4 regions of the Bacillus sp. NMTD17 genome follow, and region 3 is predicted to be linked to each of the others. Evidence: riboswitches for the same ligand, from Rfam matches in the RefSeq annotation. Region 3 holds a riboswitch; each other region holds the start of a gene.

Region 1 (2,200 bases), 190 kb from region 3:
AGTTTGTGATCTTTCGCAAACGTAACGGTTTCTTCAAAAAATGCACGACTTGCCGTGGCACCTGTCGGATTGTTAGGATAATTTAAATACATCAACTTTGCTTTTTTCTTATCATTCTCAGGCAATCGATCATAGTCAGGTAAAAAATCATTTTGTTCAAGAAGCGGCATCGTCACCATCTGAGCTCCAGCAAGCACGGCACCTGACCAATAATCAGGGTAACCAGGGTCTGGGACAAGGAGTGTATCTCCAGGATTCAGCAGGCATTGCGGCAGCTCAACAAGTCCCGCTTTCCCGCCAAATAAAATCGCAATCTCCTTCATCGGATCAAGCGTGACACCATATTCTCTTTCATAAAAGGCGGCGGCAGCCTTTTTTAATTTCGCTGTTCCGCGGAATGACGAGTATTGATGATTTTCAGGTTTTAATACCGCTTCCTGCATGGCTTTTACAATATGCGAAGGGGTTGGCTGATCAGGATTTCCCTGCCCTAAATTAATGATATCTGCCCCTTCCTGCATCTTTTTCTGCACCTTTTGGACAAGAGACGCAAAAAATTGTTTCGGTAATTGTTTCAATACATCTGATTGCTGGAATTCCATTTCTTCACCTTCTATTCAAGTTACGTAACAATACAAACACTGTAATGGATTGTTTTATGAATTGTAAAGCAATTTTGAAAAAAGATTGACATGTGAAGCGCAGCTCTGATAATATCTTGAATTAAGAAATGCAAACAGACACGAAATAATTACATATTGATTTCTCTTATCGAGAGTTGGGCGAGGGATTTGGCCTTTTGACCCCAACAGCAACCGACCGTTAATACCACTGTGAAGTGGGGCGCAGCAAGTAAGCGCCAAGACAATTGTCTTATAGGGCACGGTGCTAATTCCATCAGACGTATGTGCTGAGAGATAAGAGAGGCTTTGAGCATACACGCCATCAAGCCTCTTTCTCTCAGGAGAAAGAGGCTTTTTTATATGATTTGGAGGGATAGCAATTGGTTACACTTACGGCATCATATGAAGAATTAACAGAAAGCTCGGCAGTTGCACTCGCAATTAGACTTGGCTTGATCCAAGAAAGCAGTCATTTGACATGTACGGAAATCGGTGACGGGAATTTAAATTACGTCTTTCATATTTTTGATCACAAACAAGAAAAAGGATTGATCATCAAACAGGCCCTGCCCTATGCCAAGGTGGTCGGAGAGAGCTGGCCGCTTACATTAGACCGTGCGAGAATTGAAAGTGCTGCCCTGATCAAGCAGTCAGAATATACGCCGCACCTTGTACCTGCAGTCTATTATTCAGATACAGCTCTTGCTGTGACGGCAATGGAGGATCTATCACACCTGGAAATCGTCAGAAAAGGGCTAATTGCCGGAAAACAATATCCGCATTTATCCGATCATGTAGGAGAATTTTTAGGAAAAACACTTTTTTACACTTCTGACTTTGCCACAAATCCTAAAATCAAAAAACAATTTGTGAAGCAATTTACGAATCCGGACCTTTGTGACATTACTGAAAAACTCGTCTTCACAGATCCTTTCTTTGATAGCGGCACAAATGATTTCGAAGAAGAATTAAGAGAAGCTGCCGAAGCGCTTTGGGCAGATCTTGAAGTGCAGGCCAAAGCAGCCGAACTGAAGCGTATTTTCCTGACATCTGCTGAAACACTCGTTCATGGAGATCTTCATACAGGCAGTATTTTTGCAAATGAGACGGAAACAAAAATCATTGATCCAGAATTCGCCTTTTACGGTCCCTTTGGATTCGATATTGGCCACTTTATCGCTAACCTGTTCCTCAATGCTTTGTCTCGTGAGAATGAACACGATCAGCAGCACCTTTTTGACCATGTCATCAATGTATGGGCGACATTCAAAGAAGTGTTCGCAAAAGCTTGGAAAGAAGACAGCATTGAAGCATTTAGTGTATCTGACAGTTTTTTAGCAACAACCTTTGACCGTATTTTAAAAGAAGCGGCAGGCTTTGCGGGCTGTGAGCTTGTCCGCCGAACAATCGGCCTTGCTCATGCCGCTGATCTCGATGCGATTCCATCACCATCTAGAAGGATTCAGCAGAAAAAAGCAGCACTAACGCTCGGAAAAACAATGATCAAACAATATCATGCAGTGGAAGCAGCGTCTGACCTCGTCGCATTATTCCATCAATCTGTAAAGGAGTGACGG
Region 2 (2,200 bases), on a different contig from region 3:
TGTTTCATACAAACAAGCGGCGAAGTCATAGGTGTCCTCCTTCTCATGATCATCATCTGAAAAACGAAACACTCTCTATGGAAGAGAGTGCACGTCGTTTATTTTGTATAATGCTTCTTCAAGGTCTTCATCCAATCTTCTTCAAAAGCAGTCGATGAGCCGAACCCCTTCACTTCGTCTGCAAGATTGACCATATTGATGGCTTTTCCTGCTTGTTGAAGCTGATTTTGCGAGATGAGAGAGGCCTCAAGGTCATAGGAAGATGGCGTTTTCTCACTCGCTATTTTCTTCGCAAGAATTCTCACGTCAACAGCGCCGATGAGCTTCGGATCAACCGCTGCTGTGTACTTCCATGGACTTTCTTTCGCTGTCATTTCTTGAAGATCAGCATTTGACACATCAATCCCGTAAATCTTCACTTCTGTTCTTCCTGCTTCCTTTAGCGCTCTTGCTGCGCCAATGGCAAAGGCATCCCACGTGGCAAAAATAGCGTCAAGTTTACCCTTTGGATATTTATTCAGCATGGCTGCTACTGCATTTTGCGTTTGAACAGACGTATCAGAGGAAGCAATGCCAAAGCGGTCAAGTTCCTTGATCCCTTTGTGTTGGTTGAGCGTTTCTTGATAGACCTTGTTTCGTCTCACCATTGGCGGGAACCCATCTACCCAGAGGTATGCAATATTTGCTTTTTCTTTAAAATCAGATACGAGTGCGTCTAATGATTTTTTCGCTAATTGTTCGTCATCTTGAGACGTCACTGTGACCCCTTTGATGTCCTTCAGCTTAGGATTCGAATCAAACGCTACGACTGGAATGCCCTTCGCTGTAATCTTTTTCACGTCAGCGACGGTCGCCTCGTCGTCCCCATGAGAGATGATAAAGCCATCATAATTTTCTTCCAGCGCCTGAGAGATCGCATCATGGAATTTCGCTGTATCTCCATTTGCGGTGTAGACATCTACCGTAAAGCCAAGCGCTTCACCTTCTGCCTTCGTCCCAGCTAAAAACTGCGCTGTATGATCATCTCCTCCGATTTTACGGATGACTTTAATTTTTGCTCCCTGTCCCTTTGCAAATCGCTTCGGTACATTGTCAAAGGAGACCTTTTCGTTCGCATTTGCCTTTGAGCCTGCACTTGATCCAGTGCCGCAGCCCGTTAATAGGATCGTCAATACCATTAATAATATAAGACATGATGTAAAATGCTTACGCTTCATTGCTGTTCCTCCTCAAGTTGTTTTTATTTTTCACATCGGAAAACTAGGTAAAACAGTGGGAAAACGCCAGTAAACTGTTCTTTCATTTGAAAAAGAGACGAAAAAAAGCCTCTCCTGGAAGAGAGGCTTGATCACCGTTGCATGAAACATGTATCGGGAAGTCTTCCTCTCTTATCTGTCAAAGCTGTAACAGCTTTGCAGGAATTAGCACCAATTTCTATAGTAGAAACGGTTGCCGGGCGTCATAGGGCCAGTCCCTCTGCCTCTCTTGATAAGAGATCCGTTATGAAATTTTGTTTTAGTTAAAATGTCTTCTTTACTTTAATGTGATGTCACATCAATGTCAATGATTTTTTTGAAAATTTAAAACAATGCGTTTGTGGTTCAGACATGCTTAACTTCCGATGATTTTCTTAGCAGGTGATGATTTCTTCAGGCGAAAGTCATATTTTTTCTCATTCACAAATTGTGGATTGAGGTGTGCTGATCCTTTATCTTGGCCGCTTTTCAAGAGATACGTTTTGTAGCCTTCCATCCATTTCCCACGCCATACCCACTGTGATGCCTTTGCACCTTTTCGGTCGTCATACACGTTCTTCTGGAAGGTATTCTTTTGATTCACTCCATAAAGATTCACGACTAAGTAATGCGAGGCACTCGCTGTCATAATATTATTCGTGATTCGATTGTTCACGGCTTGATATTGCATCAACAATTGACCGCCTTCTAAGCCGGCTGTGTCATTTTTGTACAAAATATTATGTGAGATCGTCGTATTTGTTGTTCCGCCTCGCTTTTTATCATAGCCGCCAATTGAAATACCTGTATAACGGTTCAAATACACTTGATTGTGTTCGATGCGAATGCGATCTGCCATTTTTCCTTTATGTTCACTTGTGACTTCAATCCCCAGGTCATTGTGATGTGTGATGTTATGATCAATCACAATGTCCTTCCCGCCATCAACATAAATTCCGCCAGCG
Region 3 (2,200 bases):
GTTCTGTTGCAACAAGTGCATCCTTTGACAGCCCGACATCGACAAATGCGCCCATGTCTTCTACCACGTCTACGACTTCTACCCAGCCATATGTATGCGCATTGATTGTAGGTATTTTCATCGTGGCAGCCAGTCTTTCTTCATGATCTACATATAAGTAGACCTCTACTTCATCTCGGTCACCAATATCCTCTGTCATCTCACTGCGGTGCAAGAGGACCGAATCTTCACCATCTGTCAAAAAGTAGCCGTATTCCATCTCGTTCTCTATTTGCAAGGTCAGTTGCTCACCTGGTCTCATGTTCTCTTCCTTCCTATCTGCCCATAAAAGAGCGTTCGTTCATCTTTTGATTCACTTTATTCTACTATACTTCTCCTCACATGAACATCTCTAGTTCTGTTAGCTAAAGTGGACAAACTGGACACGATTTATACCGCTGCCGGCTGAACTCTTTGACTCGTCTCTTCGATAAAGTTTCTTCTTCTCCTATTTGCATGATAAAATAGACGCAATATCTATACATGGAGGTCATGTGTTATGGCAAAAGAAAGCTCATTTGACATTGTATCGAAGGTTGAACTGCCAGAGGTGCAAAACGCTGTTCAAGCAGCGCTGAAAGAAATTAAAAACCGTTATGATTTTAAAGGAAGTAAAAGTGATATTTCTCTTGAAAAAGAAGAGCTCGTTCTCATCTCTGATGATGACTTTAAGCTGGAGCAGCTAAAAGATGTGCTTGTGACAAAGCTGATCAAACGAGATGTTCCTACCAAAAACATCGACTACGGAAAAACCGAGCATGCCCTTGGCGGAACAGTACGCCAGCGCGCGAAGCTGATCAGCGGGATTGATCAAGACAACGCCAAAAAGATCAATGCACTCATTAAGCAATCCGGCATCAAAGTGAAGTCACAGTTTCAAGATGACCAAGTGCGTGTAACAGGGAAAAATAAAGATGATTTACAAGAGGTTATTTCTCTTATGCGCAAGGCAGATTTACCGATTGACGTTCAATTTATAAATTTTCGATAAATTTCAAATTTTCCATTGATTATTTCCGATTTTTTCGATACAGTTGATGGAAGTTCAATTCATTGACATGTTCATATCACTTTCTTATCAAGAGAGGCAGAGGGACTGGCCCTGTGAAGCCTCAGCAACCGGTGTAGTAGAAATATATTTTCTATGACCAAGGTGCTAAATCCAGCAAGCAACTGCTTGGAAGATAAGGAGAAGAATTACGATACAGCCAAAAAGTCTTCTTCTTATCAGAAGGCTTTTTTTGTTACATAGAAATAAGGAGGAAACCAATGGGCCTATTACAAGACTTACAAAACCGCGTACTGATTGCTGACGGTGCAATGGGAACACTTTTATACTCTTACGGCATTGACCGCTGCTTTGAAGAATTAAATTTATCGAAAGAAGAGGAAGTAAAGCGCGTGCATGAGGCATATGTGCAGGCTGGTGCTGACATCATCCAAACAAATACGTACGGTGCGAATTATATTAAACTATCCCGCTACGGCTTAGAGGAAGAAACGAAGCGCATCAATACAAAGGCCGTACAAATCGCAAAAGCAGCCGCAGGCTCCGCTTATGTACTCGGAACGATCGGCGGCATTCGAACATTTAACAAAAATGCCTACTCTATTGAAGAAATTAAACGAAGCTTTAGAGAGCAGTTGTACATTCTATTAAATGAACAGCCTGACGGATTATTGCTAGAAACGTACTATGACATGGAAGAAGCGAAGACCGTTCTCCAAATTGCACGCAAAGAAACGACTCTCCCGATTGTCATGAACGTCTCCATGCATGAACAAGGTGTTTTGCAGGATGGAACCCCGCTCAAGGATGGTTTATCTGAATTGTCCTCTCTTGGCGCAGATGTCGTCGGCATCAACTGCAGGCTAGGCCCTTATCATATGATTCAGGCACTCGAAGGCGTACCGATTTTAGAAAATTCCCATTTATCAGTCTATCCTAACAGCAGTCTTCCCTCTCTTGAAGAAGGCAGACTCGTCTATGATACAGATAACGATTATTTTCGAAAAAGTGCACTTGAATTTAGAAATCAAGGCGCACGTATTATCGGTGGCTGCTGCGGAACAACGCCTCAGCATATTCACGCAATGGCTGAAGCGGTCAAGGATTTAGCGCCGATCACTGAAAAAGAAGTGAAAGTATTAAAAGAAGAAA
Region 4 (2,200 bases), on a different contig from region 3:
AAATTTCATATGGCTGGAAGACAACAGCAATTCCCTTTTTCGTGAAGTAATACTGCGTGTTGTAGTTGATTTCAATGTCACTTTTTTTCAGGTTCGCATAGAATTTGCTTTTATGTTTCTTTGTGTAGTTATAAATATAATCTCTTACTTTCGTACGTTTTTTCTTTGTTTTCACAACGTCTGTCAAGAACAGCTGCTTTGTCTTTTTCTTTGTTAACACATAGTTCATGCTGGAAACCATCGTATCCCCATGCATTCCACCATCATTCATGTAGTCATAGTTTAAGATACTGAGCTTCTTCCCATTGTTAAATTTCGTTTTAAACGATCTTTCGTACGTGATCTTCCCAAAGCCTTCCTTTTTCGCTTCGTCCTTTAAGAACAAGTACGTAGAATAAGAGAATGCGATATCTTCTTTTAAATCACGATTGATGGTTTTCATATGCGCCTTGCTTAGGTTTTTCACCTGTGCATATTTGAATGTTTTTTTCTTTTTATAATAGTGCGTACTTACTTTTGCTTTTTTTGCTTGTTTGGCATCCGCAGATCCAACTGGCGCAAACAACGAAACAATCAGCGAAAAAATGAGCAGGCTGATTATTAGGCCTTTTTTCATTGTCATAGTAAAAACCCCCATTTTTGTCTATTACCAATTGAGTATACCATGACAAAAGAACCAAAAGAAGCACTTTTTCCATATTATTCTTCCTTTTTCCACTTCGGGTTTGTTTACCATTATTTGTTTATGTAGAAAATTAAACAGTAAAAACCATTGACTTTCTCTCGAAAAAGTTGAATAATTATGTTTATTAAGAAAATTGAATCAAAAGGTAACCTTATTAAGAGTGGTGGAGGGACTGGCCCTGTGAAACCCGGCAACCGCTGTTCCTCGGAACAGAATGGTGCTAATTCCTTAAACAAGCAGATGCTTGTTTGAAGATAAGGCAGAGTTCTCTCAGTATATGATGCTCTTCCTTATCCAAGGAAGAGCTTTTTTATTTGATTTTTAACCTGTAGAAAGAAGGGATTCAGCATGACACAAGTACAAACCATTGGAAAGAAAACAACGAAACCGCCATTTCGCGCAGATCAAGTAGGCAGCTTACTTCGTTCAGAACGTATCAAGGAAGCACGCAAGCAAAAGGCAGACGGTACGCTGACAGCAGAGCAGCTCCGACAAATTGAAAATGAAGAAATTACACGCATTGTGGAGAAGCAAAAAGAAATTGGATTAGAGGTTGTCACAGATGGAGAATTCAGACGTGCATGGTGGCATTTTGACTTTCTTGAGGGATTAGATGGGGTCGAAGGATTTGAAGCGGATCAAGGTATTCAATTCCACAATACGACAACAAAAGCGCGTGGCATCAAGGTAACGGACAAGATTGACTTTACAGATCATCCAATGCTAGAGGATTACCGTTTCCTTCAAAGCATCGCTGGTGATCATACGGCTAAAATGACGATTCCAAGTCCGAATATGCTCTTTTTCCGTGGAAAACTTGAAGAAGGAGTATACGACAGCCTAGAGGCATTCCACCATGATGTGGCACAGGCGTATAAGAAAGCCATCCGTGCTTTTTATGATGCAGGCTGCCGCTACTTACAGTTGGATGATACAGCATGGGCGGTGTTCTTTTCTGAAAAAGGGCATGAACAAATCAAAGCCTTTGGCCGAGAAGAAGATGAACTTCGTGAGTCATTTGCGAAAACAATCAATGAAGCGGTTGCCGATCGTCCAGAGGATTTGGTGATCACTATGCACATTTGTCGTGGTAACTTTAAATCGACGTGGGCAGCTGAAGGCGGTTATGAAGCAGCGGCAGAAACAATTTTCGCCGGCTTAGATCTGGATGGTCTCTTTTTAGAATTCGACGACGATCGTTCTGGCGGTTTTGAACCCCTACGCTATGTGAAGAACCCAAACCTCCAAATCGTACTAGGGCTTGTCACTTCAAAATATGGTGAGCTTGAGCCGGCTGAACAGATTAAAAAACGGATCGAGGAAGCGGCTCAATATGTCGACATTAACCAGATTTGCTTGAGTCCGCAATGCGGGTTCGCCTCAACGGAGGAAGGCAATCTGTTAACAGAAGAGCAGCAATGGGAGAAGCTGCGTCATGTGATTGAGATTGCAGATCAAGTGTGGACTTCATAGTCCCCTTGACGAAAAAAAGACAAACCGCAGTATGAACGGTTT

The links. A riboswitch is a leader RNA that binds a small molecule or an ion and turns the genes downstream of it on or off. The one in region 3 is predicted to bind S-adenosylmethionine.
Region 1: another riboswitch for S-adenosylmethionine. It lies ahead of mtnK (S-methyl-5-thioribose kinase); the one in region 3 lies ahead of C6347_RS08445 (bifunctional homocysteine S-methyltransferase/methylenetetrahydrofolate reductase).
Region 2: another riboswitch for S-adenosylmethionine. It lies ahead of C6347_RS01175 (sugar ABC transporter substrate-binding protein); the one in region 3 lies ahead of C6347_RS08445 (bifunctional homocysteine S-methyltransferase/methylenetetrahydrofolate reductase).
Region 4: another riboswitch for S-adenosylmethionine. It lies ahead of C6347_RS00880 (5-methyltetrahydropteroyltriglutamate--homocysteine S-methyltransferase); the one in region 3 lies ahead of C6347_RS08445 (bifunctional homocysteine S-methyltransferase/methylenetetrahydrofolate reductase).

What each region holds. Positions count from the first base shown of each region.
Region 1 covers NZ_PVRH01000002.1:454,304-456,503, forward strand. The annotation lists gene C6347_RS07415 (pyridoxal phosphate-dependent aminotransferase) at 1-602, opposite strand, end outside; SAM riboswitch class I at 766-924, shown strand; gene mtnK (S-methyl-5-thioribose kinase) at 1,004-2,197, shown strand.
Region 2 covers NZ_PVRH01000001.1:242,959-245,158, reverse strand. The annotation lists gene C6347_RS01180 (sugar ABC transporter ATP-binding protein) at 1-29, opposite strand, end outside; gene C6347_RS01175 (sugar ABC transporter substrate-binding protein) at 99-1,217, opposite strand; SAM riboswitch class I at 1,386-1,495, opposite strand; gene C6347_RS01170 (DUF1565 domain-containing protein) at 1,612-2,200, opposite strand, start outside.
Region 3 covers NZ_PVRH01000002.1:641,334-643,533, forward strand. The annotation lists gene C6347_RS08435 (CvfB family protein) at 1-301, opposite strand, end outside; gene C6347_RS08440 (YajQ family cyclic di-GMP-binding protein) at 539-1,030, shown strand; SAM riboswitch class I at 1,112-1,230, shown strand; gene C6347_RS08445 (bifunctional homocysteine S-methyltransferase/methylenetetrahydrofolate reductase) at 1,309-2,200, shown strand, end outside.
Region 4 covers NZ_PVRH01000001.1:186,317-188,516, reverse strand. The annotation lists gene C6347_RS00885 (DUF3298 and DUF4163 domain-containing protein) at 1-622, opposite strand, end outside; SAM riboswitch class I at 834-946, shown strand; gene C6347_RS00880 (5-methyltetrahydropteroyltriglutamate--homocysteine S-methyltransferase) at 1,034-2,158, shown strand.